DNA from 3 places in the Thauera sp. GDN1 genome. Region 1 is predicted to be linked to each of the others. Evidence: riboswitches for the same ligand, from Rfam matches in the RefSeq annotation. Region 1 holds a riboswitch; each other region holds the start of a gene.
The links. A riboswitch is a leader RNA that binds a small molecule or an ion and turns the genes downstream of it on or off. The one in region 1 is predicted to bind cobalamin.
Positions count from the first base shown of each region.

Region 2: linked by a shared signal. The riboswitch ahead of CKCBHOJB_RS14100 (energy-coupling factor ABC transporter permease) and the one ahead of CKCBHOJB_RS16895 (TonB-dependent receptor) in region 1 are both predicted to bind cobalamin.
Region 3: linked by a shared signal. The riboswitch ahead of bluB (5,6-dimethylbenzimidazole synthase) and the one ahead of CKCBHOJB_RS16895 (TonB-dependent receptor) in region 1 are both predicted to bind cobalamin.

Region 1 covers NZ_CP097870.1:3,665,270-3,675,202, forward strand. The annotation lists gene CKCBHOJB_RS16860 (LysR family transcriptional regulator ArgP) at 1-559, shown strand, start outside; gene CKCBHOJB_RS16865 (cobyrinate a,c-diamide synthase) at 680-2,017, opposite strand; gene cobA (uroporphyrinogen-III C-methyltransferase) at 2,032-2,880, opposite strand; gene cobO (cob(I)yrinic acid a,c-diamide adenosyltransferase) at 2,883-3,488, opposite strand; gene CKCBHOJB_RS16880 (ABC transporter substrate-binding protein) at 3,485-4,279, opposite strand; gene CKCBHOJB_RS16885 (ABC transporter ATP-binding protein) at 4,290-5,096, opposite strand; gene CKCBHOJB_RS16890 (iron ABC transporter permease) at 5,093-6,082, opposite strand; gene CKCBHOJB_RS16895 (TonB-dependent receptor) at 6,137-7,972, opposite strand; cobalamin riboswitch at 8,102-8,341, opposite strand; gene cobU (bifunctional adenosylcobinamide kinase/adenosylcobinamide-phosphate guanylyltransferase) at 8,513-9,061, shown strand; gene CKCBHOJB_RS16905 (Uma2 family endonuclease) at 9,096-9,692, shown strand; gene cobT (nicotinate-nucleotide--dimethylbenzimidazole phosphoribosyltransferase) at 9,711-9,933, shown strand, end outside.
Region 2 covers NZ_CP097870.1:3,070,825-3,080,757, forward strand. The annotation lists gene CKCBHOJB_RS14080 (cobalt-precorrin-5B (C(1))-methyltransferase) at 1-1,030, opposite strand, end outside; gene CKCBHOJB_RS14085 (precorrin-8X methylmutase) at 1,040-1,720, opposite strand; gene CKCBHOJB_RS14090 (sirohydrochlorin chelatase) at 1,734-2,663, opposite strand; gene cobM (precorrin-4 C(11)-methyltransferase) at 2,660-3,499, opposite strand; gene CKCBHOJB_RS14100 (energy-coupling factor ABC transporter permease) at 3,499-4,137, opposite strand; cobalamin riboswitch at 4,403-4,625, opposite strand; gene CKCBHOJB_RS14105 (EamA family transporter) at 4,692-5,588, opposite strand; gene CKCBHOJB_RS14110 (cytosine permease) at 5,803-6,804, opposite strand; gene CKCBHOJB_RS14115 (cytosine permease) at 6,801-7,265, opposite strand; gene puuE (allantoinase PuuE) at 7,401-8,333, opposite strand; gene CKCBHOJB_RS14125 (NCS1 family transporter) at 8,335-9,717, opposite strand; gene CKCBHOJB_RS14130 (aspartate/glutamate racemase family protein) at 9,857-9,933, opposite strand, start outside.
Region 3 covers NZ_CP097870.1:3,260,988-3,270,920, reverse strand. The annotation lists gene CKCBHOJB_RS15060 (PAS domain-containing sensor histidine kinase) at 1-825, shown strand, start outside; gene CKCBHOJB_RS15055 (response regulator transcription factor) at 870-1,583, shown strand; cobalamin riboswitch at 1,721-1,915, shown strand; gene bluB (5,6-dimethylbenzimidazole synthase) at 1,964-2,740, shown strand; gene pqqD (pyrroloquinoline quinone biosynthesis peptide chaperone PqqD) at 3,055-3,357, shown strand; gene pqqE (pyrroloquinoline quinone biosynthesis protein PqqE) at 3,326-4,540, shown strand; gene CKCBHOJB_RS15035 (hypothetical protein) at 4,651-5,154, shown strand; gene serC (3-phosphoserine/phosphohydroxythreonine transaminase) at 5,162-6,406, shown strand; gene CKCBHOJB_RS15025 (dihydroorotate dehydrogenase) at 6,403-7,299, shown strand; gene CKCBHOJB_RS15020 (multidrug effflux MFS transporter) at 7,303-8,493, opposite strand; gene CKCBHOJB_RS15015 (nitrate/nitrite transporter) at 8,870-9,933, shown strand, end outside.

The DNA of each region.
Region 1 (9,933 bases):
GGTCCGGGAAGAAGGCTTGGTGCTCGACTGCGTGGTGGATGACCAGGACCACACCCATGCGCTGCTCGCCGACGGCGAGGTGCTGGGCTGCGTGTCGACGCGGCCCGACCCGATGCGCGGCTGCGCGGCGCAGCGCCTGGGGGTGATGCCCTACCTGTGCGCCGGCTCACCCGCATTCCGCGCGCGCTGGTTCCCGCACGGCCTCACCCACGGCGCGCTGGAGAAGGCGCCGGCGATCGTGTTCGGCCGCCACGACGACATGCACGAGGCCTTCCTGCAACGCCACTTCGGCCTGGACGCCGGCCAGTATCCGCACCACGTCGTGCCCTCGTCCGAGGGCTTCATGGCCTTCGCGGTCGCCGGCCTGGGCTATGGCTTCATCCCCGAGATCCAGGCGCGCGCGCACCTCGCCCGCGGCGAGCTGCTCGACCTGGCGCCGGAGCGCGAGGAGGTGGTCCTGTACTGGCACCACTGGCAGGTGCAGTCGCCGGTGATGGCGCGGCTGGCGGGAGCGATCGCCGCCGCTGCCGGAAAGGCGCTGGCGCCCCTGCGCGACTGATCGCGGCTGCCGCCGCTCCCACTCTGGCGCCCCTGCGCGACTGATCGCGGCTACCGCCGCTCCCACTCTGGCGCCTGGGGCCGTCCGCTGTGGGAGCGGCGGCAGCCGCGAAAACGGCGCTCACGCGCCGCCGAACAGGCCCGCCACCGCCGCCGGATTCGACGGGAACCAGAAATGCACGTACGAGGCCGTGATCGGCCCCGCGCGATACACCGCCTCGCCCGCGCCACCGTCGGGGCGCTGCGCATGCAGCCACGGTGCGAGTGGGGTCTCGGTCTTCGAGTAATGGAAGGTGTGGCCGGTGATCCGGCCCTGCGGCAGCTCCAGCTGCTGCATGCCGAGCGCGGCCAGGCGCTGCTGCATCACCGCGCGCCCGGGCAGCAGGCCGGCGAAGGCATGTTCCACGCCCGCCTTGTCCACGATCGTGTCGAACAGGCTCATCATGCCGCCGCATTCGGCCAGCACCGGCCTGCCCGCCGCGACGTGGGCGCGCAGCCCGGCGCGGAAGGCGGCGTTGGCCGCCAGGGCCTCGCCGTGCAGTTCCGGATAGCCGCCCGGCAGCCACACCGCATCGCAGGCTTCGGGCAGCCCGTCGCCGGCGAGCGGCGAGAACAAGGCGAGCTCCGCCCCCAGCGCCTGCAGGGTGTCGAGGTTGGCGGGGTAGATGAAGCCGTAGGCGGCGTCGCGCGCGATCGCGATGCGCTTGCCGGCGAGCAGCGGCGCGATCGCCGGAGCCGCCACCGCGGGAAAGCTCACCGCCGGCGGCAGCTCGGCAGCGCCGGTGCGCTGCAGATGATCGGCCAGGCGGTCGAGGCGCGCACCGAGGTCCTCGATCTCCGCCGCCTGCAGCAGGCCCAGATGGCGCTCGGGCAGCGCCGCGTCCGCGTCCCGCATCACCGCGCCGAACCAGCGCATGCCCTCGGGCAACGCGTTGCGCAGCAGCTCGGCGTGGCCGGTACTGCCGACGTGGTTGGCGAGCACGCCGGCAAAGGGCAGCCCGGGCTGGTAGTGCGCCAGCCCGTAGGCCACCGCGCCGAAGGTCTGCGCCATCGCGCGCGCGTCGATCACCGCCATCACCGGGATGCCGAAGCGGCGCGCGATGTCGGCGCCCGAGGGCGCGCCGTCGTAAAGCCCCATCACCCCTTCGACCAGGATCAGGTCGGACTCGCGCGCCGCGGCATGCAGGCGCCAGGCGATGTCCATCTCGCCGCACATGCCGAGGTCGACGTTATGCACCTGCGCACCGCTCGCCACCGCGTGGATCTGCGGATCGAGGAAGTCCGGCCCGCACTTGAACACCCGCACCCGGCGGCCGAGCCGCGTGTGCAGGCGGGCGAGCGCCGCGGTGATCGTGGTCTTGCCCTGCCCGGAGGCGGGCGCGGCGACGAACAGCGCCGGGCACGAGGCCGCGCCCTGCTCGCCCGTCGGCGCGCGCAGCGCGTCGCTTGTTTCCCGCATCACGCCCACCACGCTCACTCGCTGCCCTTCCCATGCACCACCGCACAGCCGGCGTGCGGCAGCGGCGAGGCCTTGGGCTGGTCCTCGGGCTCGAACCAGGCGAGCTTGGGATACAGCCCGACCACGCTGCCGATCACGGTCAGCGAGGGCGGACGCACGCCTTCCTCGAGCACGCGCTGCGGCAGGGTGGCGAGGTCGGCCACCACCACGCGCTGGGCATGGGTGGTGCCGCGCTCGATGACCCCTGCGGGCGTGCTCGGCGGCAGGCCGTGAGCGATGAACTGGGCGCAGATGTCGGCCAGACGCGAGATGCCCATGTAGATCACCACCGTCTGCTGCGGCCGCGCCAGCATCGGCCAGTCGAGGTCGATCTTGCCTTCCTTGAGGAAGCCGGTGGCGAACACCACCGACTGCGCGTGCTCGCGGTGGGTCAGCGGAATGCCGGCGTAGGCGGCCACGCCCGCAGCCGCGGTCACGCCCGGCACCACCTCGACATGGATCCCGGCCTCGACCAGCAGCTCCATCTCCTCGCCGCCGCGGCCGAAGATGAAGGGGTCGCCGCCCTTGAGGCGCACCACGCGCTTGTTCTCCTTCGCCAGCTTGAGCAGCAGCTGGTTGATCTCGTCCTGCGGCAGCGAGTGGTCGGCCGCCTTCTTGCCGACGTAGATGCGCTCGGCCGACGCCGGCGCGAGCTCGAGGATGGCCGGGGCGACCAGGTTGTCGTACACGACGACGTCCGCCCCCGCCACCAGGCGCGCGCCGCGTAGCGTGAACAGCTCCGGGTCGCCGGGGCCGGCGCCCACCAGATAGACACAGCCCGGCAGCGGGCCGGGACGATGAACCGCGAGATCGGGGACTGTCATGCTTACCACTCCATGCCGGGCATCGCCTTCACCCCCGCGGCGAAGGCGTGCTTGACCGGCGTCATGTCGGTGACGGTGTCGGCGGCCTCGACCAGCGCGGGCGGCGCCCCGCGGCCGGTGACCACCACGTGCTGCATCCGCGGCCGGGCGCGCAGGTCGGCGACCACCCGCTCCGCGTCGAGATACTGGTACTTCAGCGCGATGTTCAGCTCGTCGAGCACGACCAGGCCGATGCCCGGATCGGACAGCAGCCCGCGTGCCACGTCCCAGGCCGCCCCGGCGGTGGCGACGTCGCGCGCGCGATCCTGGGTCTCCCAGGTGAAGCCCTCGCCCATCACGTGCCAGCTCACGCCGGGCTGGCTGCGGAAGAAGGCCTCCTCGCCGGTATCCGAGCGTCCCTTGATGAACTGCACCACGCCGACCTTCATGCCGTGGCCGAGCGCGCGCGCCACCAGGCCGAAGCCGGCGCTGGACTTGCCCTTGCCGTTGCCGGTATTGACCAGCAGCACGCCGCGCTCGGCCTGCGCCTCGGCGATCTTCTCATCGACGACCGCCTTCTTGCGCGCCATGCGTTCATTGTGACGGCTGTCGCGATCCTGTTCACTCATTGCTCGGTTTGCTCCGCAAGTTGGGCCAGCCCGGTCAGCAGGGCCGGACCGGGGTTGAAGAAGTGACGGCCTTCGAGGCCGATCACCGGCACCGACACCAGGCCGAGCTCGGCGCTGCAGCTCTCGGCGTTGTCCGGGGTCAGCGACACCACCATCTCGGGCTTGAAGCGCTCGACGGCGGCGACGATGCCGGGGATCTCCTCGCCCGGGCGCAGGTGGCGGATGCGTTCGCTCGTCTCCACCACCTCGAAGCCGGCGTGGGCGAAGGCGTCGCCGACCACATGCCCGCGGCCGAAGGAGTAAGGCTGCGCCGAGCAGGCAGAGATTACCAGCACGCGCCGGCCGCCGCCCCTCACCGCCGCCGCGCGCTCGCGCCACTCGCGCGCGTAGGCATCGACCCGGGCCCGGGCGTCGGGCACGCCGGCGGCCTCGGCGAGGTCGAGCAGCATCGCCTCGGTCCCGGCCATGGAGTCGAAGCCATCGACCTGCAGGATGCGTGCCTCGGGCTCGAGCATGTCGAGCTGGGCCGGATCTGTGCCCCGGGAGACGACGACCAGGTCCGGATTCAGCGCGGCGATCGCGCCGAGGTCGGGGTCCATGATGCCACCGGTGCGCGGCAGATCGCGCTTGTCGTAGCGCGATGCGCCGACGATGCAGTCGCCGCGCCCCAGCCATTCCAGCGCCTGGGTGATGTAGGGCGACTGGCTGACGATGCGCGGACAGGCCGCGGCGGCCGGCAGGGCCAGGGCGAGCAGGAGGCCGCCGAGCAGGCGGCGAAGGATGTGCTTCATGACGGGAATCTCAGTCGGGAAGAAAGACGACGCGCCCTTCGTTGTCGAAGCGGCGCAGCGGATGGCCGAAGGCCTGGCTCAGCAGGTCGGCGCGCAGCACGGTGTCGCGGTCGCCGGCGATCACGCCGCCGCGGCCGTCGAGCAGGATGATGTGGTCGGCGTAGCGCGCGGCGAGGTTGATGTCGTGCAGCACCAGCACGCTGCCGCGCCCGGCGCCGTCCTCGCGCACCAGGCGCTGGAAGAGGTCGAGCGCGGCGATCTGATGGTGCAGGTCGAGGTGGTTGAGCGGCTCGTCGAGCAGGAACAGGTGCGGTGCCTGGGTCAGCAGGGTCGCGATCGCCACGCGCTGGCGCTCACCGCCGGACAGGGTCTGCACGTCGCGCTGCTCGAAGCCGGCCAGCCCCACCGCCTCCAGCGCCCGGCGGGCGATCGCCACGTCCTGCGGCCCTTCCCAGCCCCAGCGCCCGAGGTGCGGATGGCGCCCCACCAGCACCGTCTCCAGCACGCCGGCGGCGAAGGGGTCGGGCTGCTGCTGGGCGAGCAGGCCGCGAAAGCGCGCCGCCTCCAGCGCCGGCCACGCCGCATAGGGCAGGCCGCCGATGCGCACCTGGCCCACCGTGGGCTCGCGCAGGCCGGCCAGGGTGTGCAGCAGCGTGGTCTTGCCGGCGCCGTTGGGGCCGAGCAGCACCAGGCATTCGCCCGCGGCGAGGCTGAGGCTGAACTCGCAGCACAGCCAGCGCTCGCCGACCTGCAGCGCGAGGCGTTCGGCCTCGAGCAGCGGGGCGTCGTCGATGGGCACGCGGCGAGCGGCGTTCATCGCGAGATGCGCGAACCGCGCGACAACAGGAACAGGAACACCGGCACGCCGATCAGCGCGGTGAGCACGCCCACCGGCAGCTGCTGCGGCGCGATCACCGTGCGCGCCGCGGTGTCGGCCAGGGTCAGCAGCGTACCGCCGGCGAGCGCGGCGGCGGGGATCAGCACGCGCTGGTCGTTGCCCAGCACCAGGCGCACCAGATGCGGCACCACCAGGCCGACGAAGCCCACCGAACCGACCAGCGTCACCGACGTCGCCGTCAGCAACGAGGCCAGCACATAGAGCGCGACGCGCAGATGGCCGACGCGCACGCCGAGCGCGCGTGCGCTCAACTCGCCGCGCGCGAGCACGTTGAGGTCGCGCGCGAAGGGCATCACCACGACCAGCGCCAGCGCCAGCACCACCAGCGCCGGCCACGGCCGCGCCGCCGCGCTGGCGTCGCCCATCATCCAGAACAGCATCGACATCACCCGCGTGTCGGGCGCCAGCGCCAGCATCAGCGACACCGCCGCGCCGCAGCCGGCGGCGACGATGACGCCGGTCAACAGCAGCCGCGTCTGCGTCCAGCTGCCGTCGCCATGCGCCAGGCCGAACACCACCAGCATCGCGGCGAGCGCACCGGCGAAGGCCGAGGCATCGATCCAGACGGTCGCCGCGCCGAGCGTGATCGCCCCCAGCGCGCCCACCGCCGCACCGCCCGAGATACCGAGGATGTAGGGGTCGGCGAGCGGATTGCGCAGCAGCACCTGCATCAACGCCCCCGCGGTGGCGAGCAGGCCACCGCAGGCGAAGGCCGCGACGGCGCGGGGGAGGCGGAGTTCGCGGATGATGTCCGCCGCCATGCCCCCGCCGCCGGCCAGGGCCGCGGACACCTCGGCGAAACCGAGCGGCATGTCGCCCGCCACCAGCGCCCAGAGCAGCGCCAGCGCTGCCGCCGCGAGCAGGCCGGCGGCAAGCAGCAAGGGATGGTGGCGGCCGGGCCGCATCAGGCCCCGCGCCCTGACGACGCGGGTGCCGTGGGTGGCGACGAACATCGCGGCTTAATGCATCGCGTAACGCACGGCCACGAAGGCGTTGGCCCCCTGGGTGCCGTAGTTCTGGGCAAGCTCGTAGTCCTTGTCGAGGAGGTTGTTGGCGCGCAACTCCACGCTCCAGTCCGGCGCCAGCGCGTAATGCACGTAGGCGTTCAGCAGCCCGTAGCCGCCCATGCGGTTGGCCGCGCTGTTCGGAATGCGATCATACCGCCGCCCCTGCCCGTTCCATTCCACGCCCCAGGTCCACGGCCCCATGGCGCGCTCGATGCCGAGCGAACCGCCGATGCGCGCACGGCGGCCGAGTTCGTCGCCGGTTTCCTCATCCTCGGTGTCCAGGAGGTCGACGCTGGCACGCACACGGTAGTCCCACAGCATCGCCGTTGCGGCAAGCTCGACACCCTGAATCGACGCCTCCGCCACGTTCGCCGGCGCCCAGTCGCTCATCGGGTCCGCCGGATCCACCGGTGCCCACGCGATCAGGTTCTTGATGCGGTTGTTGAAGTAGGTCGCGCTGACGCTGGCGCCGTCACGCTCCCACACCAGGCCTGCCTCGCGGTTCAGCGCCTCCTCGGGCTTCAGGTTCGGATTGCCACCCCAGGGGAAATACAGATCATTGAACGTGGGCGCCTTGAACGCGGTGCCGATGCTGGCATGCGCCCGCCACTCCGGCGTCAGGCGATAGCCGTAGGCCAGTGCACCGGTCGTCTTGCTGCCGAACTGCGAATCCTCGTCATGGCGGGCATTGACCTGCAGGTGATGGCGGTCGAACTGGCCGCTCCAGCCGAGCAGCAAGGAGTTGGTGTAGCGGCTCGTCTTGCTGTACGCGGAGGTCGAATCGACCTCCTGCTCGAGATATTCGTAGCCAGCCAGCAAGGAGCCGACACCGAGGGCAATATCGTGTTGCCAGGTGAGCTGGCGCTGCTCGGTATCGAACTCGGACCGCGCGTTCAGATCGGCGTAGTTGTGGGATTCGTCCGCGCCGTAACCGAAGCGCAGCGTGCTGGTCCAGTCGCTGGTGATCTGATTGCGCATGTGCAGGCCCAGCGAGCTGGTGCGCCTGTCCAGGTAGGAGTCGAACACCTTGGCGTCGTCGTACCAGTTGCGCAGGTCGGAATGCAGCACGGTCAGGCCGATCTCGTCCGCCTCGCGGAAACCGAGCGACACGGAGCCGCTGAAGTACTCGTTGCGGAAACCGTCGTCATCGCGGTCGCTACCGCGCGCGGAGTTGGGCTTGGCGTCGATGCCGTCGCTGCGCTCGCTGCCGGCGGACACGCTGTAGCGCAACCGATCGGCCCCGCCCGCCAGCGTGGCTCCGAGCGTACGTGCGCCGTCGGTGCCGATGCCCGCACGCACGCTGGGCTGGAAGCCCTCGCGCCCCTTGCGCGTGAACACCTGGATCACGCCGCCGATCGCGTCGGAACCATAGAGCGCACTCGCCGGGCCGCGCAGGATCTCGACGCGTTCGATCAGTTCGAGTGGGATGGTCTCCAGCGTGGGCGCGCCGTTGGTCGCCGACCCCACGCGCACGCCGTCGATCAGCAGCAAGGTGTGGCCGGAGTTGGCACCGCGGATATACACGCTGCTGTTCGCCCCGGGGCCTCCACTGCTCGACACCTGCACACCGGGACGCCCGGCCAGCAATTGCACGAGGCTGAGATTCCCCGCACGGGCGATCTCGTCGCGGTCGATCACATCGACGCTGGCGAGCGCCTCATCGGCACTGATGGGCTGTCGGGTGGCGGTGACCACGACGTGGCCGAGCTGGGCGTCGTCGGCCTGGGCCGGGACAAACGGGAAAGCGAGCGCGCACGCGGAAACGAGCGCCGAAAGACGGATTTTCATTGTTTGAACTCCCTTCGCCATGCCGCGCGTCCCCGCACGCCATGGCAACTTCACATGGACGCACCGCGACCCGGGTAGAACCGAAGAGAGCAAGACCAACCGCGCCCGTCGCCGCCACCCCGCGGCACATCCGCCATTTCGCGTTCCGGCCGGTCTCCGGGCTCGTGCGCTGTGCCGGCCTGAGGACCGGACGGGCGGGTCGCCTTCCCGGGAGTGAACTCCCAGTGGCTGCATGACACGCCTTGCGCGCACTTACCGTTGCGGGGGCAGCACAGGCATTGCGGCCTCGTTTGCGAGGGGCCGCGCACCTGTTTCCCGTTTAACCCGGGGCGAGAAACGCCCGTGGGCACCGATAACGCGCTACCCCTTTCGGGGCAGTCGGCGCGGATGATACCGTACGGGGCGGTATCGTGCACTGCAAAATCGGCGCACCGGCGACAGCACTCGCCCGCACTTCCGCCCAATCGCGCCATGTCGCATTTACGGCGCCGCGTGGCCCTCCCGTCCATCCTCAGCGAACATTCGACCCCAGCTCTCCTCATGACCTGCGAACTCATCCTCGGCGGCGCACGCTCCGGCAAGAGCCGCGAAGCCGAACGCCGCGCCGCCGATTCCGGCCTGGCGGTCACCGTGATCGCCACCGCAGAGGCGCTCGACGCCGAGATGGCCGCGCGCATCCGCCGCCACCAGGACGACCGCCCCGCCGGCTGGCGTACCGTGGAGGCGCCGGTCGCGCTCGCCGACACGCTGCGCGCCGAGGCCGCCGCCGATCGCTGCCTGCTCGTCGACTGCCTCACGCTGTGGGTGGCGAACCTGCTCGCCGACGCCGACCGCCTGCCGCCGGGCGCGAGCGCGGACGAGCTGCCGCTGTTCCGCCGCGAACGCGACGCCCTGCTCGCCACGCTGCCCACGCTGCCCGGCCGCATCATCCTGGTCGCCAACGAGGTCGGCCTCGGCCTGGTGCCGGAGACGCCGCTCGGCCGGCTGTTCCGCGACGAGGCCGGACGGCTCAACCAGGCGGTGGCGGCGCTGTGCCCGCGCGTGGTCTTCGTCGCCGCCGGCCTGCCCCTGGTGCTGAAGCGGGGCTAAACTTCAGAGCGACAAGACATTCCGGGAGACCGCCGTGGGCCTGCCTGCAGCCAAGCACAAGATGACGCTGGAAGACTTCCTCACCTGGGAGGCAGGACAGCCCGAGCGCTGGGAGTTCTTCAACGGCGAAGCCTTGATGATGGCGGGCGGGTCGGACGTGCATAACGCCATCAGCCTCAATACGGCCTTCGGGCTTCGTGCGGCCTTTTCGGGCACGCGGTGCAACGTCTTCATGTCCGACGTCCGCCTGCGCCTGGCCGAGTCGGACGACCTCTTCTACCCCGACGTGTTCGTCACCTGCTCGGACGCCGACCGCGCCCGCCGCCAGGTCAAGGAAGAGCCCGTCCTGATCGCCGAGGTGCTGTCGCCCTCGACCGAGGCCTACGACCGCGGCGACAAGTTCGCCGCCTACCGCCGTTTCCCCGGCCTCAGGACCGTGCTCTTCCTGTCCCAGGACCGGGCGCATGTCGAATGCTTCACCCGTGACCAAGGCGCACGCTGGATCCTCAGCGAGGCGAGCGGAGAAACCGCCCGCCTCGCCCTGCCCGCCTTCGGCTTCGAACTCGCGCTGGCCGACCTGTACCGCGACCTGCCGGACGCCGCGTCCGAAGCGGACGCAACCCCCAACTGAAACCCATCCATTCACCGCATGACGCCCTTCGCCATCACCCCGCCCGACACCCAGCTCTCCACCGCCCTGCAGCACAAGATCGACCGCAAGACCAAGCCGCTCGGCGCCCTCGGGCGGCTCGAGCCGCTGGCGCATCAGATCGGCCTCGTCCAGCAGACGCTGACGCCCGAGATCCGCCGGCCGCACATCGTCGTCTTCGCCGGCGACCACGGCGCGGCGAGGGCCGGCGTGTCGGCCTATC
Region 2 (9,933 bases), 590 kb from region 1:
GCGCGCGGTGGAAGGCCACGGCCAGGCCGAATCCGGCCAGGCGTTCGGCGGCAAAGCGGGCGGTCTCGGCGGCACGGATCTCGGCCACGAGCGCGGGCGGCGCACCGACCTCGGCGGCGGCGCCGGCGATCAGCGCGCGGTCCACTTCCTCGCGCCAGGCGTGCGTGACCGACAGACCCTGGGCGATCTTGGTGAGCTTGCCGACCATGGCGCCGACGATGATGTGCTGCATGCCCTGCTTCACCGCGGTGGTGAAGGCGGCCTTGACGAAGTCGCCCATCTGCACGAAGCAGGCTTCGTCCAGTTGCGGGAATTCGCGCATCGCGCATTTCTCGGTGCGCCCGCCGGTGGTGAACACCACGCTGGTCTGGCCCTGGTTGGCGGCGACATCGATGGCCTGGATCACGCTGGCGCGGAAGGCGGCGGTCGAATACGGGCGGACGATGCCGGTGGTGCCGAGGATGCTGATGCCGCCGACGATGCCGAGGCGGGCGTTGAGCGTCTTCTTCGCCATCTCTTCGCCGCCCGGCACCGAGATCGTCACCGCCAGGCTGTCCCCGGCGTCGAGGAGGGGGGCGCCCGCCGCGCGCACGTTGTCGACGATGTTGCGCCGTGGCACCGGGTTGATCGCCGGACCGCCCACGTCCAGCCCGAGGCCGGGCTTCGTCACCACACCCACGCCGGGGCCGCCCAGGAGGATCACTTCGCCGCCGCCGCCGGGGATGCGGCGTACGTCCGCCGTGAGGTGGGCGCCATGGGTGGCGTCCGGGTCGTCGCCGGCGTCCTTGATCGACACCGCATGGGCGTGATCACCGTCGACGCGGCCGTCACTGATCTCGAAGCGCACCCGCATCGTGTTGGGCAGCACGCATTCCACCGCGTCCGGTACCGCGCCCCGCACCAGGCCGAGCGTGGCCGCCACCGCGGCGGCGGCCGAATTGGCGCCGGTGGAGAGGCCCGTGCGGTTGCCACGGTCGCGCTTGGGATCGCCCTTGCGCACCTTCTCCGGCAATGCGTGTCCTGCCGCCATGGCCGGTCCTCAGCCCTGCAGGGCCTGCAGCTGGCGAGCCTCGGCCAGCCCGAGCAGGGCGTGGATCGCCGCCACCACCAGGGTCGAGCCGCCCTTGCGGCCGCGGATGACGATCCACGGCACTTCGTCGACCCCGGCCATCAGGTCCTTGGATTCGGCCGCCGACACGAATCCGACCGGCATGCCGACGACCAGCGCCGGGCGCACGCCTTCCTCGCGGATCAGCCGCACCAGCTCGATCAGCGCCGTGGGTGCGTTGCCGATGCCGACGATGGCGTCGTCGAGCAGGCCGAGCCGGTGGGCCTTGCGCATTGCCTGCACCGCACGCGTGGTGTCCTCGGCGCGGGCGCGTTCGATGACATCGGCGTCGGAAATGAACTGATGGGTGCGCATGCCGAAGTGCGCCAGGCGCGAGGCCGACAGGCCGACGCAGATCATCTCGACGTCGGCGACGATGTTCGTGCCGCCACCGAGGAGGGCGGCGAGGCCGGCTTCCACCGCGTCCGGGTGGAAGTCCGTGAGGCCGTTGAAGTCGAAGTCGGCGTTGGCGTGGATCATGCGGCGCACGACCGGCCACTGGCCGGCGCCGTAGGCATGGGCGCCGACCTCGGCGTCGATGATGGCGAAGGAGTCGTGCTCGATCGCGCGACCGGCTGCGGTGAGCTGTTCGGTGACGGTGTTGGTGTTCATCGCGGCGCCGGCCTCAGGCGTGAGCATGTTCATGGGCGTGGGCATGGTCGGAACCGTGGTGATGGCCATGGTCGTGGTCCGTGTGAGGGACGTGCGAGTGATGGACATGTGTATGGCTGTGGTCATGCAGATGCTCGGCCTCGGCGGCGAGGCGGTACTTGCAGCCGTCGCACTCCAGCAGCGCGCCTTCGGGTAGTTCCTGGCCGCCGACCTTGGCGTCGAGCAGATCGAAGATGCCCTTGTCGAAACCGAAGTGCGTGCCGAGGGCGAAGGCGATCTGCGGGTACTGGCGCTGCAGGCGCTCGACCTGGGCCTTGATGCGCTCCATCAGCACCCCGGTGAAGAGGTACACCGGCACGACGCAAATCTGCGTCATGCCCAGCCGCGCCTGGCGCTGGACGACGGTTTCGAGTCGCGGCCAGGTGACGCCGGTGAAGGCGAGGTCGACCAGCTCGTGGTCGCCGTCCTCGAACAGCCAGCGCGCCATCTTGGCCAGCTCGCCATTGGCGCCCGCGTCCGACGAGCCGCGGCCGAGCAGCACGACGCCGGTGGTCCGCGGATCGGGCACGTCGAGCTGCTTGAGCAGGCGGTCGAGCTGGCCCTTGAGCACGGCGAAGATCTCGCGTCCCATGCCGAGGTGGCGCGCGCAGGCGAAGGCGACGCCGGGGTGGCGCTGGCGCGCGCGCTCGATGGCGGCCGGCAGTTCCATCTTGACGTGGCCGGCGGCGTTGAGGATGAAGGGAATCGTGACCACCCGCCGCGCCCCGTGCGCGGCACGATCGAGGCCCTCGTCGAGCAACACCTCGGCGTGCTCGATGAAGCAGGTCTCGATGCGCCAGCCGGGGTGGCGATCGCGCCACTGGGCGGCGAAATGCTGGATCTCCTTGTTGCCCTCGCGATTGCGCGAGCCGTGGCCGACGAGGAGGATGGCGGTGTCGTTCATGCGTGTTCTCCGGTGGGCAGGCCGGCGTCGGCGGCAGGTGTGGAGGCCTGGCGGAAGCGGTGGCCGAAGCCCGGGTCGTACAGCTTCGAGCGGGCGATGTCGGGCCAGTGGCGGGCGCCGAGTGCGGGGCTGGCGATGATCATGGCCTGGCTGGCGATCTTCTCGTCCTGGCAGCGGCGCTTGATGTCGGCCAGCGTGCCGCGAACGATCTTCTCCGCGCCGGGCCAGCTCGCCTTCTGCACCACCACGATGGGCGCCTCCTCCGGCCAGCCGGCGGTGCGCAGCGCGCGCTGCACCTCGTGCAGCAGCGTGATCGACAGGAAGATGCACAGCGTCGTGCGGTGCGCGGCGAGCGCCGCCAGGTCCTCGCCCGGCGGCATCGGCGTGCGGCCGGCGACGCGGGTGAGGATCACGGTCTGCGTCACTTCCGGCAGGGTCAGGGTCTCGCCGGCGGCGGCGGCCGAGGCCATCGCCGAGGACACGCCCGGCACCACCTGCCAGGCGATGCCCGCCGCATCGAGCGGGCGGGTCATCTCGACCAGCGCGCCATACAGGCCGGGGTCGCCGGTCTGCAGGCGCACCACGGTGCGATGGCGGGCGCAGGCGTCCAGCAGCCAGGCGCTCATGTCCTCGAGCGTCATGTCCTTCGAGTCGCGGATCTCGCAGCCGGGCGGCGCGAACTGCGTGGCCGCGCGGTCGACCAGCGAGCCCGCGAACAGGATCGCCCCCGCCTGCTCGAGCAGGCGGCGGCCCTTCACCGTGATCAGGTCGGGATCGCCGGGGCCTGCGCCGACGAACCAGACGGTGCCTCCGGCCTTGTTCGCCACGGCCGGCATCAACCGCGCGCCGGCACGGCGAAGCAGAGCTGCACGAGCGGGCGATGCGCATGCGACTGCAGCAGCCGAACCACCGCCACGGTCAGCACCGGCTCGATCAGCACCACCGGCAGGTAGGCCGCGGCGAAGGTCACCCATTCGCCGAAGGGCGTTGCAACCTCGCCCATCGCCAGCCAGAAGCCGACCATGGCGGCGACGCCGGCGTAGTAGGCGGCGTCGAGCTTCAGCACCGACTGCACCCGGGTGGCGGCGCCAGCCGCGAGCCTGCGGCCGAGCGTGGCGTGCAGCGCCACCAGCGGCACGGCCAGCGACAGGAAGTTGACGCCCAGGTGCAGCAGGTCGGTCGGCTCGAAGACCACGCCCTGCAGCAGCAGGCCTAGACCGAAGCCGAGCAGCGTGGGCGCGAAGCCGAGCGCGAGATAGATCGGCATGGCGCCGATGAAGTGCAGCTCCGACACGCCCGCAGGCATGTGGAAGCTCTGCATGAAGACCGAAAGGAACAGCGCCGCGAGCAGCGTGCGCAGGATCAGTTGCGGCTTCTTGAACAGTTGCGGCGCCTGCGCGGCGGCAAGCGCGGTGGCGGCGAGGTTGGCGGCGGCGATCTTGGCGCCGGAAAGGATGCCGGGTTCGATGTGCATGATGACTCCCCACGAGTGCTTGGAACGACGATGCGAACCACGCGGGCGGGGGGCGGCCTTGCGTCCTGCCATGGCACGGCCGAGGGCGCTGCGGACGCGGCGATAGCGCGTACGCATGCCCGGCACGGCAGTGCCTGGAGACGAATGCACGACGAGTCGGCTGGAGCTTCCGGCGCACGCGGGCGGCCGGCGGATAACCAGTCGGATCGAACCCACACCCCGGGGCTCACATCAACCTGGAACGCCACGGCCCTTGCGGGGCGCGGTGTTCCGTACTCGATCGGGCCGGTCTTCTGGCTCGCCGTCTTCCTCCTCCGCCGACCTTCCCGAGCGCGAGGCTCAGTGGCGTGTTGGCGGATTCGTCAGGCTCACAGCAGCGGGGGCTGCGCCGGACTGGCCGTTCGCGCGGGGCGAACGACGTCACCGGACTTCCCGTTTCACCCCGTCATACGGTTGTATGACGGGGCACCCGGATCGAATGCAGGCGGAGACTAATCGAAAGCGGACAACGTCCGCAAGTTGCCGTTACGGCAAGCGCATGCGGGGCGAGCCGCTCAACCCGCCGCCCGCCGCGACTGCACCAGCGACCACAGGCTGATCAGCGCCAGCGCGCCGACGATCAGCACCATGCCGGTGAATTCGACCGCGTTCGGCCGCTCGCCGAGTTCGATCCAGCCCGCGAGCGCGCCGATCAGCGGGATGCCCAGCGCCGACAGGCCGGCCATGCCGGTCGACAGCTTCTGCAGCACGTACAGCCACAGCAGCCACGCCAGCCCGGTCGCGAGCACCGCGTTGAAGGCGAGCGCGCCGAAGAAGTACGGCGTCGGGTCGATCGGCCGCGAGGGGTGAAGCGCGGCGAGCACGCACAGCGCGATCGCGCCGAACAGCATCTGCCAGGCCGTCAGCGAGAGCAGGTCGAACGCCTGGTCGCGACGCATGCGCTTGGCCACCACCGCGGAGGCCGCCCAGGTGATGCCGCCGGCCACCGCGAGCAGGTTGCCGAAGGCGCTGCCGCCCATGGCCCACGGCTGCAGCACCAGCACCAGGCCACAGCCGGCGATCGCGATCGCCGCCCACTGCAGGCCGCGCACCCGCTCGCCGAGCACCCACCACGCCATCGGGATGACCCAGAACGGCATCGTATAGACCAGCACCGCGGTCTTGCCCGCGCCGCCGGACACCAGCGCCCACTGGATCAGCGCGGTGAACGCGGCGGTCTGCAGCACGCCGAGCAGGATCACCTGGCGCGCCGCCACCAGCGAAAGCGGCCGGCGCAGCACGAGCAGCACCAGGAACAGGGTGGCTGCACCGAGCAGGGTGCGGATCGCGGAGAAGTCGAAGGGATCGACGTACTGGATCACCTGCTTCATGACCACCCAGTTGTAACCCCAGATCAGGGACAGTGCGGCGAGCGCGACGAGCGCCAGGCGCGGCGTGCCGGATGCGGACATCGGACCTCCAAAAGGAAAACGCCGCGGCGCCCCTGACGGGGGCCGCGGCCGAAGGGCTGCCGCCCGGGAGTTCGGCGGCGAGTAACAGTGCGGGGTGGATTATGCACCGCCGCGACGGGGACGACATACGACCGCGCTGATAAGGGCTATCGGGGACCGGAGCGGGCGCCCCTCAAGAGCCTGCCCGCCACAGGGCACGACTGCGGAAGCGGACTCAGACCGGCTGCACCGCCATGACCGGCGCCTTGCGGCTCATCAGCGCCAGGTGCAGCACCGCACCGAGCAGCGCACCGAACATCCACGAGAAGCCCGCCCAGGCCGCCAGCGCCGGCGTCCACACCGAGGCCACCGAGAACAGCGAGGCCACCGAGAAGGCGAACAGGGCGCGCTTGTTCCAGCCCTTGTCGAAGTAGTAGGTCGAGCCCGGCTCGGCCGAGAACAGGTCCTGCACGTTGAGCTTCTGCTTGCGCACGAGGTAGTAGTCGGCGACCACGATGCCGTACAGCGGAGCGAGCACTGCACCCAGGGTATCGACGAAGCCGGCGATGCCGATGTGGCTGATCAGCGCCACCCACAGGCCGCCGATGAAGAACGAGATCACCGCGGTGATGATGCCGCCGGTGCGCGCGCTGATCTTCGCCGGGGCGAGATTGGCGAGGCCGAAGGCCGCCGGGATGAAGTTGGCGACCAGGTTGATGCCGACGGTGGCGGCGAAGAAGGTCAGCGCGGCGATGATGGTCAGCGCCAGGTTGTCGACCTTGGCCGCCATCTCGGCCGGGTTGGTGACGATCTCGCCGAACAGCACGGCGGTGCCGGCGGTGATGAACAGCGCCAGGAAGGAGAAGAACGCCAGGCTCACCGGCAGGCCGAGGAAGTTGCCCCACTTCATGTGCGACTCGCTTTTCACGAAGCGCGAGAAGTCGCCGTAGTTGATCACCACCGCGGCGAAGTAGGCCACCATGGTGCCGACCACCGCCGCGAAGGCCGCGACCGGGCCGCCCGGATGCTCGCCGCGACCGTCGAAGATGTTGCCGAGCTCGGCGACCAGGCCGCCGCCGGCCTTGTACCAGATCACCCCAAGCAGCGCGATCATCACCAGGTACACCAACGGGCCCGCCCAGTTGAGGAAGTTGGTGATCCAGTCGAAGCCGCGCAGGAAAAGGCCGAGCTGGAACACGCAGACGATCGCGTACGACACCCAGTCGACCGCGTTCATGCCCAGGAAGGTGCCCCCCCGGGGTTGTCGAGCAGCGCATTGAACAGCAGCGCGAGCGCGGTGGAGGCGAAGTAGGTCTGCACCCCGTACCAGAAGATGGCGACGATGCCGCGGATCAGTGCGGGGAAGTTGGCGCCGCGCACCCCCATCGAGGCCCGCGCGATGACCGGATAGGGGATGCCGTACTTCACCCCCGGCTTGCCGGTGAGGTTCACCAGCACGTTGACGATGATGCCCGCGAGGATGATGCCGGCGAATACCGTCCACCCGTTGAGGCCGTAGGAGATGAACAGCGTGGCCGCCAGCGTGTAGCCGAACAGGCTCTGGATGTCGTTGGACCACACGTTGAAGATCTCGAACCAGCCCCACTTGCGCTGCGCGGGCGGCAGCGGCGCGAGGTCCGAGTTGTACAGGCTGGGATCCATGTGCTGGATCCTGAGGTCGATCTTTTCGCTTTCCATGTCTGTCTCCATGACCGCCGCTGCGGCTTCTGGTTATCGGTGTCGAGGATGCCTGCGGACGCAAAAACCCCTCGCCCGCTCCGCAACGGGCGATTCGTTCATGGGCCGGACAGCCTCGCGGCTGCCGCGGCGGGCTTACCTGGCTTGGTAGGGGTGATGCTCGATCCAGTGGCGGGCGACGTCGACGCGGCGGCACACCCACACCCGGTCGTGCTTCTCGATGTGGTCGAGGAAGCGCTGCAGCGCCTTGAAGCGGCCCGGGCGGCCGAGCAGGCGGCAGTGCATGCCGATGCTCATCATCGCCGGACGCTCCTCGCCCTCGGCGTACATCACGTCGAAGGCGTCACGCAGGTATTCGAAGAACTCGTCGCCGTGCGAGAAGCCCTGCGGCAGCGCGAAGCGCATGTCGTTGGTGTCGAGGGTGTAGGGCACGACCAGATGCGGCACGGTGTCGCCGTTCGTCTTCTGCACCTCGGTCCAGAACGGCAGGTCGTCGCCGTAGTAGTCCGAGTCGTACAGGAAGCCGCCATGGTCGGCGACCAGGCGCCGGGTGTTCGGCGAGTCGCGGCCGGTGTACCAGCCCAGCGCGCGCTCGCCGGTCAGGCGCTCGATGATCTCCATGCCGATCCGCATGTGCTCGCGCTCGATCTCCTCGGGCACGTTCTGGTAGTGGATCCAGCGCCAGCCGTGGCAGGCGATCTCGTGGCCGAGCTCCTTGAACGCGGCGGTGAGCTCGGGGTGGCGCTCGAGCGCCATCGACACGCCGAAGATCGTCATCGGCAGGCCGCGGCGCTCGAACTCGCGCAGGAAGCGCCACACGCCCACGCGCGAACCGTACTCGTAGATGCCTTCCATCGACAGGTGGCGCTCGGGGTAGCTGGCGGCGTTGAAGAGTTCCGAGAGGAACTGCTCGCTGCCGGCATCGCCGTGCAGCACGCAGTTCTCGCCGCCCTCCTCGTAGTTGAGGACGAACTGCACGGCGACGCGGGCGCGGCCGGGCCAGTCGGCGTGGGGCGGGTTCCTGCCGTAGCCGATGAGGTCGCGGGGGTAGGCGGCGTTCGGATGCATGTCAGTTCTCCAGGAAGCGCTTGCAGGCGCCCCAGTTCTTCATCAGCAGCCAGTAGGCGAGGCCGGCCGGGATCAGGCTGGCGTACCAGGACACCGCGGAGAAGCTCAGTGCGACCGCTGCGCCGACCAGCGAGGCGACGATGCCCGCCCAATTCACCCCACGGTAGGGGCCGTTCTCGTCGTAGAGCTTGCCGAGGTTCAGGTTGCGGCCGCGGATGAAGTAGTAGTCCACCACCAGCACCGCGAAGATCGGGCCGAGGAAGGCCGAGTAGGTCTGCACGAAGATCTGCAGGCCGGCGGCGGATTCGTCCTTGACCAGCTCCCAGGGGAAGGTGCCGAAGGCCAGCAGGCCGACGATGACGGCCGAGCTGCGGAAGGACAGCTTGAACACGTCCATCAGCACGTAGGTCGGCGGCACCACGTTGTTGAGCACGTTGGTGGTGACCTGGGCGAAGGTGATGAAGAGCAGCGTGGCGATCAGCAGCGGCTTGTTATCCACCGCGCTCGAGAACACCTGGATCGGGTCGGCGACGCCGGTGGCGCCCGACACCATCAGGCCGATCAGGCCCATGAACAGCGTGCAGGGCAGGATGGACATGGCGTAGAGGGTGGTCAGCGGCCCGCGCTTCACGCCGCGCTCGAGCTCGCGGGAGTAGTCGCTGACGTTGAGCATCATCGTGCTGTAGATGCCGAGGAAGAGCATGGTCGCGCCCCAGAACGGCATGCCCCAGGTGCCCTCGATGTTCACCAGGCGCTCGCTGATGACGTCGCCGTACTTGTCGATGACGCTGAAGAACATGTAGGTCAGCGACACCAGGATGAAGCCGCTGCCGATGTTCTCCAGCCACTTGATGCCCTGGAAGCCGAGCACCGACAGGCCGATCTGCAGCAGCTGGAAGACGATGAACCAGAACACCAGGCTGTCGAAGCCGAATAGCGACACCGACACCGCGTTCAGCGCCCCTGCCCCGACCCAGCTCTGGAAGCCGTACCAGACGATGGCCGGGACCGCGCGTACCAGACCCGGGAACTTGGTGCCCGAGAAGCCGAAGGCGCTGCGCGCCTGCACCACGAAGGGGATGCCGTACTTGTAGCCGGCGGCGCCGTTGATCGTCAGCGCGACGCCGATCACGAAGCAGCCGATCGCGATCGCGACCGTGGCCTGCAGCAGGTTGAGCGTGCCGACGATGCTCGAGCCCATGGCGAAGGTGCCGATCGATACGCAGCCGCCGAACCAGGCGAGCAGATACGACCACTTGCCCATGATGCGGGTCTGCTGCGGCATCAGGGATTCCTCTCCGATCGCCTTGGAGTGCGGATCGGCGGTCGCCGTGCCGGGTGCCTCGAGGCCGGGCGCGGACAGGGTTTGTGCCTTGCTTGTCATTTTGCGTGCTCCTCCGGTGGTGCTGGACAGGCGATTCATGGACCGCTCGTTCTGGGAATCAGGGGCGGGCTGGGCCCCGGGGGACTGCTGTCGTGTGCGGCTGGGATTGGAGTGGGGGGTTGGAGGGCGGCGCGCCGCATCAGCGACCGAGGTAGTCGAAACGACCGGTGAAAGGCTTCGGCCGCGGGAAGGCGAGGTCGCCGTGCTTGCTCGTGC
Region 3 (9,933 bases), 400 kb from region 1:
CTGCGCGCGCTGGTCGACCCCAACCAGCTCGAGAGCGCGCTGCTCAACCTCGCGCTCAACGCCCGCGACGCCATGCCCAACGGCGGCGAGCTGCGCATCGCATGCTCGCTGGAGTGCATCGAGGGCGCCGCGGCTGCCGATCTCGAGCTTCCGCCGGGCTGCTACGTGCAGATCGCGGTCGCCGACAACGGCACCGGCATGGACAGCGCGACGCTCACGCGGGTGTTCGAACCCTTCTTCACCACCAAGAAGTTCGGCCGCGGCAGCGGGCTGGGCATGGCGATGGTGTATGGCTTCATCAAGCAGTCCGGCGGCGGGGTTCGCATCCGCAGCCGGCAGGCGGTGGGGACCACGGTGTCGCTGCTGCTGCCGCAGGCGCCGCGCGAGACGGCGGTTCTGCCGGCCGCGGGCATGGCGGAGCCGGTTGACGACGTCGATGTGCCGTCCGTCGCGGCGCGTCCGCTCGAAGGCCGCCTGGTGCTGCTGGTCGAGGACGACGACAAGGTGCGCGACGTGGTGCGCAAGCAGTTGTCGGCGCTCGGCTGTGCGGTGCTCGAGGCCGAAAGTGGCCACGAGGCGGCCGACATGGTCGAAAATATCCCTGCGATCGCACTCGTGCTGTCGGACATCGTGATGCCGGGTGGCATGGACGGGCGCGCGCTGGCGCGCTTCGTGCGCCGCTTCCGCCCCGAACTGCCGGTGGTGCTGATGAGCGGCTACGCCGACAAGGCGGTGCCCGGCCGCGAGGATGCCGACGTCCGGGTGCTCGGCAAGCCCTTCACCCAGGAGCGCCTGCTCGAGGCACTGCACGCCGCGATCGCGTGAGGGCCGGCCCGCCCGGGTCGCGTCCATTGCGTGGAGACAGGGATTTGAGCGACAAGCCCCAGGCGCTGATTCACGTCGTCGAGGACGATGCCGCGGTGTCGCGGCTGATCACCGGCACGCTCGAGCGATTCGGCTACCGCCATGCGGCGTTCGCGACCGGCGGCGACTTCCTGCGCCAGCTGCGCGTGCAGGTGCCGGACGTCGCCATCCTCGATCTCGGCCTGCCCGACATGGATGGCATGGACGTGCTGCAGCAGCTGCGCGGCCGCTACCGCTTCGGCCTGCTGGTCGCCACCGGGCGCGACGATACCCATGACCGGGTGATGGGGCTCGAGCTGGGTGCCGACGACTACGTGGTCAAGCCCTTCGAGCCGCGCGAGCTCATCGCCCGCGTGCGCAGCATCCTGCGCCGCTACCAGCCCGAGCCCGCCGCCGATGCCCAGCCGCCCGGCACCGCCCACTTCGCCGGCTGGCGCTTCGAGCGCGCCACCCACCGCCTGATCTCGCCCGACGGCGTCGAGGACACGCTGAGCCTGGCCGAGTCGCAGTTGCTGATCGCCTTCCTCGAGCGCCCCAACCAGATCCTGTCGCGCGAGCAGCTGCTCGCCGGACGCGACGTGTGCGCGCTCGACCGCAGCATCGACCTGCGCGTGTCGCGGCTGCGCAAGCGCTTCGAGCAGGGCGGGCACAGCGGCAAGTTCATCAAGACGGTCTACGGCGCCGGCTACCTGCTCGCCGCCACCGTGAGCTGGAGCTGAGCGTGCGCGCCGCCGTCGGCGCCTGATCCGGTACCGATGCAGGCCACGCAGCGCCGAGGACGGGCAGCGACGGCGTGCGGCGAAGCGGGCTCGGGCGGGCCGACGGATGTACGTTCCCGCGATCTGCCGCTAAGATTCGCCCTCGTTTGCTTCGGGGTGCCCGCGCTCGCCGCGGGAGAATCGGGAAGGCGGTGCCAATCCGCCGCGCGCCCAGCGCCGTGAAGGGGATTGTCCGGGCGAGGTTCGCCCAGCCACTGGTCCGCGAGGACCGGGAAGGCGCCCGGACGAGATGATCCGCAGCCGGAAGACCGGCCTCGAAGCGTTTGCTGCAGCCGTCTGGTCGGCGACTGCCCACTGCTCGTAGCCAAGGGGAATACTTCATGAGCAGCCCGACACAGGCGCACTCCGCGCCCGCGCGCATTGATGCGCGCGAGCGTTTCCAGACCGATCCGCAGTTCAGCGCCGCCGAGCGCGACGCGGTGTATCGCGCCATCCACACCCGCCGCGACGTGCGCGGCGAATTCCTCCCGGATCCGATTCCCGACGAGGTGCTCGCCCGCGTGCTCACCGCCGCCCACCACGCGCCCTCGGTCGGCTTCATGCAGCCCTGGGATTTCATCGTCGTGCGCTCGCGCGAAGTGCGCGCGCGGATCCACGCCGACTTCCTCGCCGCCCACGCCGAGGCCGAGCAGATGTTCGACGAGGACAAGCGCGCCACCTACCGCAACCTGAAGCTCGAGGGCATCCTCGAGTCGCCGGTCAACATCTGCATCACCTGCGATCGCAGCCGCCACGGCCCGGTGGTGATCGGCCGCACCCACATCGGCGCGATGGACGTCTATAGCGCGGTGTGCGCGGTGCAGAACCTGTGGCTGGCCGCGCGCGCCGAGAACCTCGGCGTGGGCTGGGTCAGCATCCTGCACCAGCAGGCGCTGCGCGCGGCGCTCGGCATCCCGCCCGAGATCGTCCCGATCGCCTACCTGTGCGTCGGCTACGTCCGCGACTTCCACGCCCGTCCTGAGCTGGAGGCCGCCGGCTGGCTCAAGCGCGTGCCCTTGCCCCAGCTGCTGCACTTCGACGGCTGGCAGGGGCAGGCCGATGCGGCCGGGGAAGGCCTGGCCGAGGCCGTCCGCCAGGTCCGGCCCTTCCCGCGTTGACGAAGGTCAACGCCGCTGCAGGTCGCTGAAGAATCATGATTTTCGCGACCGCGGCCTCGCGATCGTGCTGATGGCAGGACCGCGATTGTGCGGATCCCCGGGCCCTCGCACGCGGGGATGATGATCACGAGCCGGCCGCCGCGCCGGTTCGCCCACCATCATTCCAGAGGAGACCCATCATGCAGTGGACCGACCCCGCGTATTGCGACATCCGTCTCGGCTTCGAAGTCACCGCCTACGTCTACGTGCGCTGAAGCCTGCCGCCCGGCCGCCCGCGGGCGGCCGGCGCCAGCCAACCCGGAGCGGAGGCCCGCATGACCGATACCGCCACCCCGCGCCCGCCCGCCGCGGACGAGCGCTACGCGCTCAACCCGATGTACCTGTTCCGCTGGGAGCCGACCCAGGACTCGCACGTCCTGCTCTACCCCGAGGGCATCGTCAAGCTCAACCAGACCGCAGGCGACATCATCGAGCGCTGCGACGGCAAGCGCACCGTCGCCGAGCTGGTCGCCGAACTGCAGCACCGCTACCCGGGCGCCGACGAGCGTGTCGCCGAGGGCGTGTACAAATTCCTGGAGGTGTTCCGTGCCAAAGGATGGATCCGTCGTCAGGCTTGACGGGCAGGGCAAGCCGCTGTGGCTGGTGCTCGAGCTCACCTACCGCTGCCCGCTCAAATGCCCGTGGTGCAGCAACCCGGTCGACTACGCCCGCGATGGCAGGGCCGAGCTTTCCACCGCGGAGTGGAAGCGCGTGCTGCGCGAGGGGCGGGAACTCGGCGCGCTGCAGCTCGGCTTCACCGGCGGCGAGCCGTTGCTGCGTGACGACCTCGAGGAGCTCGTCGCCGACGCCAGTGCGCTCGGCTACTACACCAACCTGATCACCTCCGGCGTCGGCCTGAGCGAGGAAAGGCTGATTGCGCTGAAGACTGCCGGTCTCAACCAGATCCAGCTCTCGCTGCAGTCCAGCGAACGCGAGCTCACCGACACCCTGGTCGGCGCACGCGCCTTCGACCTCAAGGTGAAGGTCGCGCACCTGATCAAGGCCCACGGCTTCCCGATGGTGCTCAACGTGCCGGTGTTCCGCCACAACATCGGCCAGGTCGAGGACATCCTCGCGCTTGCCGAGGACATCGGCGTCGATTACCTCGAGTTCGCCAACATCCAGTACTACAACTGGGCGATGGTGAACCGCGACGAACTCTTGCCCACGCTCGAACAGCTGCAAGCGGCCGAGCGCGCGGTGCAGGCGGCGCGCGCGCGCCTCGGCGAGCGCATGACCATCTACTTCGTCATCCCCGACTACTACGAGGGCCGGCCCAAGGCGTGCATGAACGGCTGGGGCGCGATCCACCTCACCATCGCGCCCGACGGCGCCGCCATGCCCTGCCAGGAGGCGCGCATCATCGAGGGCCTGGAGTTCCCTTCCGTGCGCGAGAAGAGCCTCGCCTGGCTGTGGAACGAGTCGCCGACCTTCCAGAAATTCCGCGGCGACGAATGGATGAGCCCGACCTGCCGCAGCTGCGACGAGAAGGAGAAGGACTTCGGCGGCTGCCGCTGCCAGGCCTTCCTGCTCACCGGCGACGCCTCGAACACCGATCCGGCCTGCTCGCGCTCGCCGCACCACCACCTGATCGGCGCGGCGATCGAGCGGGCCCACAGGCCCGGGCGCAAGGTGCAGCCGCTGGTGATGCGCAACGACGCCAATTCGCGTCTGCTCGCAAAGGCGGGTGGCTGCGCGGCGGGGGCGGCGGGAGAGCGCAGCGGGCTCGCCGTGGCACGGACGGAGCTCGGCCATGTCTGATCTGCTGCTGCGCGTGTTCGATTCCTCCGCGGTCACCGTCGGCCTGGGTGTCGCGCTGACCGCAGCGCTGGCGCTGCTGCTGCGCCTGGCGACGTGAGGCGGCGTCGGCCATGGACATGCTGCTCGAAGTCGCCGCGCGCTGGCTGCATTTCCTCGGCGCGCTGGTGTGGGTCGGCCACAACTACGCCACCGCGGTCACCCGTTCGCGCTACGTGCCGCTGACCGCGGCCGACCTGTCCGATCCGGACAGTCCACGCCAGCGCGCGCTGATGCAGCGCGAGCACGGCACCTTCCGCTACGCTTCGCTGCTGGTGCTCGGCAGCGGGCTGGCGATCCTGTGGGAGCGCGGCTGGCTGGCCGAGGCGCTCGGCCTGCAGGGCAGCCTGGCGCCGCTGGGCGTCGGCATATGGCTGGCGGTGATCATGGTGTGCAACCTGTGGTTCGTGCTGTGGCCGCACCAGAAGCGGGTGCTGGGCTTCGTGCCGGCGCCGCTCGACGAGCGCCTGCGCTGCTCGCGCATCACCTTCCTGTCGGCCCGGGTGAACACCATGCTTTCGATTCCGGTGCTGTTCTTCATGGGGGTGGGGGCGCATGGCGTCGGGCTGTTCTCCTGAGTCCGGCTTGCGGGCGTCCGCACCCGAGTCCTTCGCCGCCTGGCGGGCGCAGCCCGGCTACAGCTTCTCGGCAGCGGCCGGCCCGCTGCCGGTCGAGGTCGCCAACGAGGTCGCCGAGGCCTGCCGCCCGGGGCCGGGCTCGATCCTGAGCCTGCCCTTCACCTCGTCCGCCTACCGCGAGCTGCAGGCCGGGACCGAGGCCTGCCTGCGCCGCCTGCTGGCGATTCCGGAGGCGTTCGCGGTGCTGTTCCTGGCCGGCGGGGCGAGCGCGCAGTTCGCGCTGGTGCCGATGAACCTGCTCGGCGGCGTGGAGGAAGCGGGGGCGACGACTGCGGCGCGGCGACCGACGGACGGCCCGCGGAGCGCTGCGGACGGGCCGACGGGGGTGGCGCGCGCGCTGTACATCGACAGCGGTCACTGGTCGCGGCGCGCGATCGCCGAGGCAAGTCGCTGCGCGGCGGTCGATGTGCTCGAGCTGCAGGCCCTCGTCCCTGACGACGACGGGCCGTGCCTTCCATCCGCGCGGACGGAAGGCGGCGGCCAGCCGCCCGCCTACGTCCATCTCACCGCGAACGAGACCGCCGACGGCCTGCAGTTTCCGGCCCTGCCGAAGACCGCAGTGCCGCTGGTCGCCGACCTGAGCTCCGAACTGCTGACCCGGCCGCTCGACTGGCGTCGGTTCGGCCTGGTCTACGCCGGCACGCAGAAGACCGTCGGCACGCCCGGGCTGACCCTGGTCATCGTCCGCCGCGACCTGCTCGGCCGCGCCCGCCGCGGCACCCCGCGGGTGCTGGATTACGCCGCGCAGGCCGCGGCCGAATCGCGCCTGTGCACCCCGCCGGTGCTGCCGGTCTTCGTCGCCCACCGCATGCTGCACTGGATCGAGGCCGCCGGCGGGGTGGCCGCGATGCAGGCGCGGCTCGACCGACGCCATGCGCTGCTCGCCGCCGCGCTGGCCGAAGGCGAGGCGGCCGGGCTCTACCGTCCGACAGTGCCCGAGGGCTGGCGCTCGCGGGTCAATCCCTGTTTCCGGCTGCCCGATGACGACACCACCGAGCGCTTCCTGGCCGCTGCGGAAGTTGCCGGCCTGCGCGACCTGCGCGGGCATCCCGAGCGCGGCGGCGTGCGCGTCAGCCTCTACAACGGTCTTGCCGACGCGGGTGTGGAAGCGCTTGCCGCCTTCATCGCCCGATTCGCGCGCGCTTCGGCACCTGCGCGCGCCGGGACTGCCGGGTACGGTGTGCTCGCATGATCCCGGCACTGAGCCCGCGCGCATTGCGTACGCGCTGGTCGGTGCAGGGGCTGGCACGCTGCGCGGCCGACGCGGTTCGGAGCGACGCCGGCCGCGGGGGTGCTGTGGCGGCGAGCGCGGTCGAGGCGATGGGGTTGCGTTTCGCTTCGCCGGTGCTGGTTGCGGCGGGACTCGATCGCCACGGCCGGCTGCTCGCCGATGCCGCGGCGCTGGGCATCGGCGGGGTGGAAACCGGCAGCCATCGTCCGTCCGCTGGTGGCCACCCGCCGCTGATCCACCTCGCCGCGGCGCGCCAGCCCAGGCTCCAGGGCGGGAGCAGGCCCTGCCACGGGCTGAGTCTGCTCGTGCCGAACGCCGAGCACGGCGCGCCGGTGTGCCGTGCCGCACTGCTGCGCGCTGCGCTTGCCGGCTGGCAGGCGCATGCCGACTACGCGGTGCTGAACCCGGGACGCAGTGGCGCCACGCCCGCCGAGTGCGTGGAGCTGCTGGCCGCGCTCGCCGAGCTGCGCGACCGCCTGCCGCGCCCACGGCGGCTGGCGCTGGTGGCCAAGCTGCCCGCGGCGTGGATGACCCGCGCCGAGGCCGCGGCCTGGGCCCGGCGGCTGGTCGGGGCGGGCGCGGACGGGCTGCTGGTGTCGGCCGAGGGCGCAGCGCAAGGGGCGACCAGGGACCTGGCGCGGCTGCTCGATGCGGTCGGCGCGCAGGTGTGCCTGATCAGCGTGGGCGGCATCGATTCGGCGCGCGAGGCCGCGGCGCGCCTGGCCGCCGGTGCGCGCCTGCTCCAGATCCATCGCGCCCTGCTGGTCGCGCCGAACGCGGCGCAGGCCCTGCTGGCCGATGTTGCGGCGCTGGGCGGCCGGCGCCGCCGCCGTGCTCGTCCCGTCTCCCGCTGAGGCTTACCCCGCCGCCCCCGGCCGCACCCGCTGCACCGGCACCCAGGCAATGAAGGCGACGGCGGCGCTGCAGACGGCCACGCCGACCACCATCGGCAGGGCGCTGCCGTCCATGTTGGCGCCCACCCAGAATGCGGCGCCGAAGGCCACCACCATCATCAGGCAGCCGGTGATCGCCGACGCGGCGCCGGCCGCCTTCGGGAAGGGCGCGATCGCGCCGCTCTGCCCGCAGGGCTGGTGCACCCCATGGCCGAGCATGAAGATGAAGGCGGGCACCATGATCGACCACACCGTGCTCACGCCGGCGAGTGCGAAGGCCAGCATCAGCCCTCCGCCGCCCAGCGACAGGGCGCCGCCGATCATCACGCTGCGCTGCACGCCGAAACGCAGGATCATGCGCCGGCACAGCATGGTGCCGGCGATGTAGAAGGCGGACAGCAGGAGCAGCAGCACGCCGTAGAAGCTCGGCGAGGTGCCGAGCAGCTTGATGAACACGAAGGACGACGCCGACAGGATGCAGAACAGCCCGCCGAAGGACGCGGTGCATAGCGCGGCGTAGGCCCAGAAGCTGCGGTTGCAGACGATGCCGCGCGCGGTGCGCAGCAGCACGCCGGGCTGCAGGGCCTCGGGGTGGCGTTCGTGCAGCGTTTCCTCGAAGTACCGGGCAACGACGAACAGGGTCGCGGCGCCCGCGACCGTGAGCGCCACCAGGGTGGCGCGCCAGCCGAACCATTCCGCCAGCAGGCCGCCGAGCCACGGGCTCAGGCAGGCGGCGACGCCCAGGCCGGACAAGCCCTTGCTCATCGCCCGCGCCCCCTCCTGCGGCGAGTACAGGTCGCGCACGATCGCCCGCGCGCACACCGTGCCCGCACCCATGAAGGCCCCCTGCAGCACGCGCCAGAACACTATCACCTCGATCGAGCCGGCCAGCGCGCTGCCGATCGCCGCCAGCGTGTAGCCCACCAGACCGATCAGCAGCACCGGGCGTCGCCCGACCCGGTCGGACAGCGGCCCCCAGAACAACTGAGACGCGCCAAAGGCGAGCAGGAGCGCGGTCAGGGTCAGCTGCGCCTGCGCGGGCACCGCGCCGAAGCTGGCCGTCAGCGCGGGCAGGGCGGGGAGGTAGAGGTCGGTGGTGATCGGCTGCAGGCCGAGCAGCAGCGACAGGATCAGGATGACGAGCGGCGAAGACATGGTGATCGCAATTAATCGATAAATAGAAAAATTATCGAGAAAATAACATGGATGAGGCGCCGAGTCCTTGCGTCGCACCTGCACGGGGGCCTTCAGCCTTATCGCCATTCCACCCATGCAGCGCGTTTTTCCAGCCTGGCAAGCCCTCGCACGCACCGCTCTTGTGCACCGCACACCAAGCTGGTGCATGGCCGTCCGCGAGCCTCGAGGCCAAGCTGCTGATTCAGAACGATTTCAAACGTGGCACGAGGCTTGCTGAGCCTTCCTCGGCACAGCGCCCGATCCGCCAGCGCCGGTGGGTCGATTTGGCAACGAAGTCATGCGCTGGAAATTCCCGCACCGCCGGTGCGTTTCGAGCACGACTCTGGAGCCCGACATGGACAAGAAATCCTTCCTGCAGGCCGGCCACACGCCGACGCTGATCGCCGCCTTCCTGTATTTCGATCTCGCCTTCATGGTGTGGGTGTTGCTGGGCCCGCTGGCGGTCGGCATCGCCGCCGACCTCGGCCTGTCGCATGCCGAGAAGGGCCTGATGGTGGCCACGCCGGTGCTGGCGGGGGCGCTGCTGCGCATGGTGATGGGGGTGCTGGTCGACCGCCTGTCGCCGAAGAAGGCGGCGATCATCGGCCAGGTGATCGTGATCGGCGCGCTCGCCTACGCCTGGGTCGCCGGCGTGCATTCGTTCAACGAGCTGCTGGTGCTGGGCGTGTTCCTCGGCGTGGCCGGGGCGTCCTTCGCCGCAGCCTTGCCGCTGGCCTCGCGCTGGTATCCGCCCGAGCACCAGGGCACGGCGATGGGCATCGCCGGCGCCGGCAACTCCGGCACCGCGTTCGCGGCGCTGTTCGCCCCCGGGCTGGCGCTGGCCTTCGGCTGGCACAACGTGTTCGGGCTGGCGCTGATCCCGCTCGTGATCGTGCTCGTGGCCTTCTGCTTCATGGCCAAGGATGCGCCCGATGCGCCCGCGCCCAAGCGCTTCGCCGAATACCTGGCCGTGCTCAAGGACAAGGACGCGTGGTGGTTCATGTTCTTCTACGCGGTGACCTTCGGCGGCTTCGTCGGCCTCGCCTCGTCGCTGGTGATCTACTTCAACACCCAGTACGGGCTCGATCCGAAGATGGCGGGCTACTTCACCGCCGCCTGCGTGTTCGCCGGCTCGCTGGTGCGCCCGATCGGCGGCAACGTGGCCGACCGCGTCGGCGGGGTGAAGTCGCTGACGGTGATGTACATCCTGGCGGCGATCTTCCTCGCCATCGTCAGCTTCGGCCTGCCCGAGGCGTGGATGGCGCTGGCGGTGTTCGTCGGCGCGATGCTGGCGCTGGGCATGGGCAACGGCGCGGTGTTCCAGCTCGTGCCGCAGCGCTTCCGCCGCGAGATCGGGGTGATGACCGGCCTGGTCGGGATGGCGGGCGGCATCGGCGGCTTCTACCTGGCGTCCTCGCT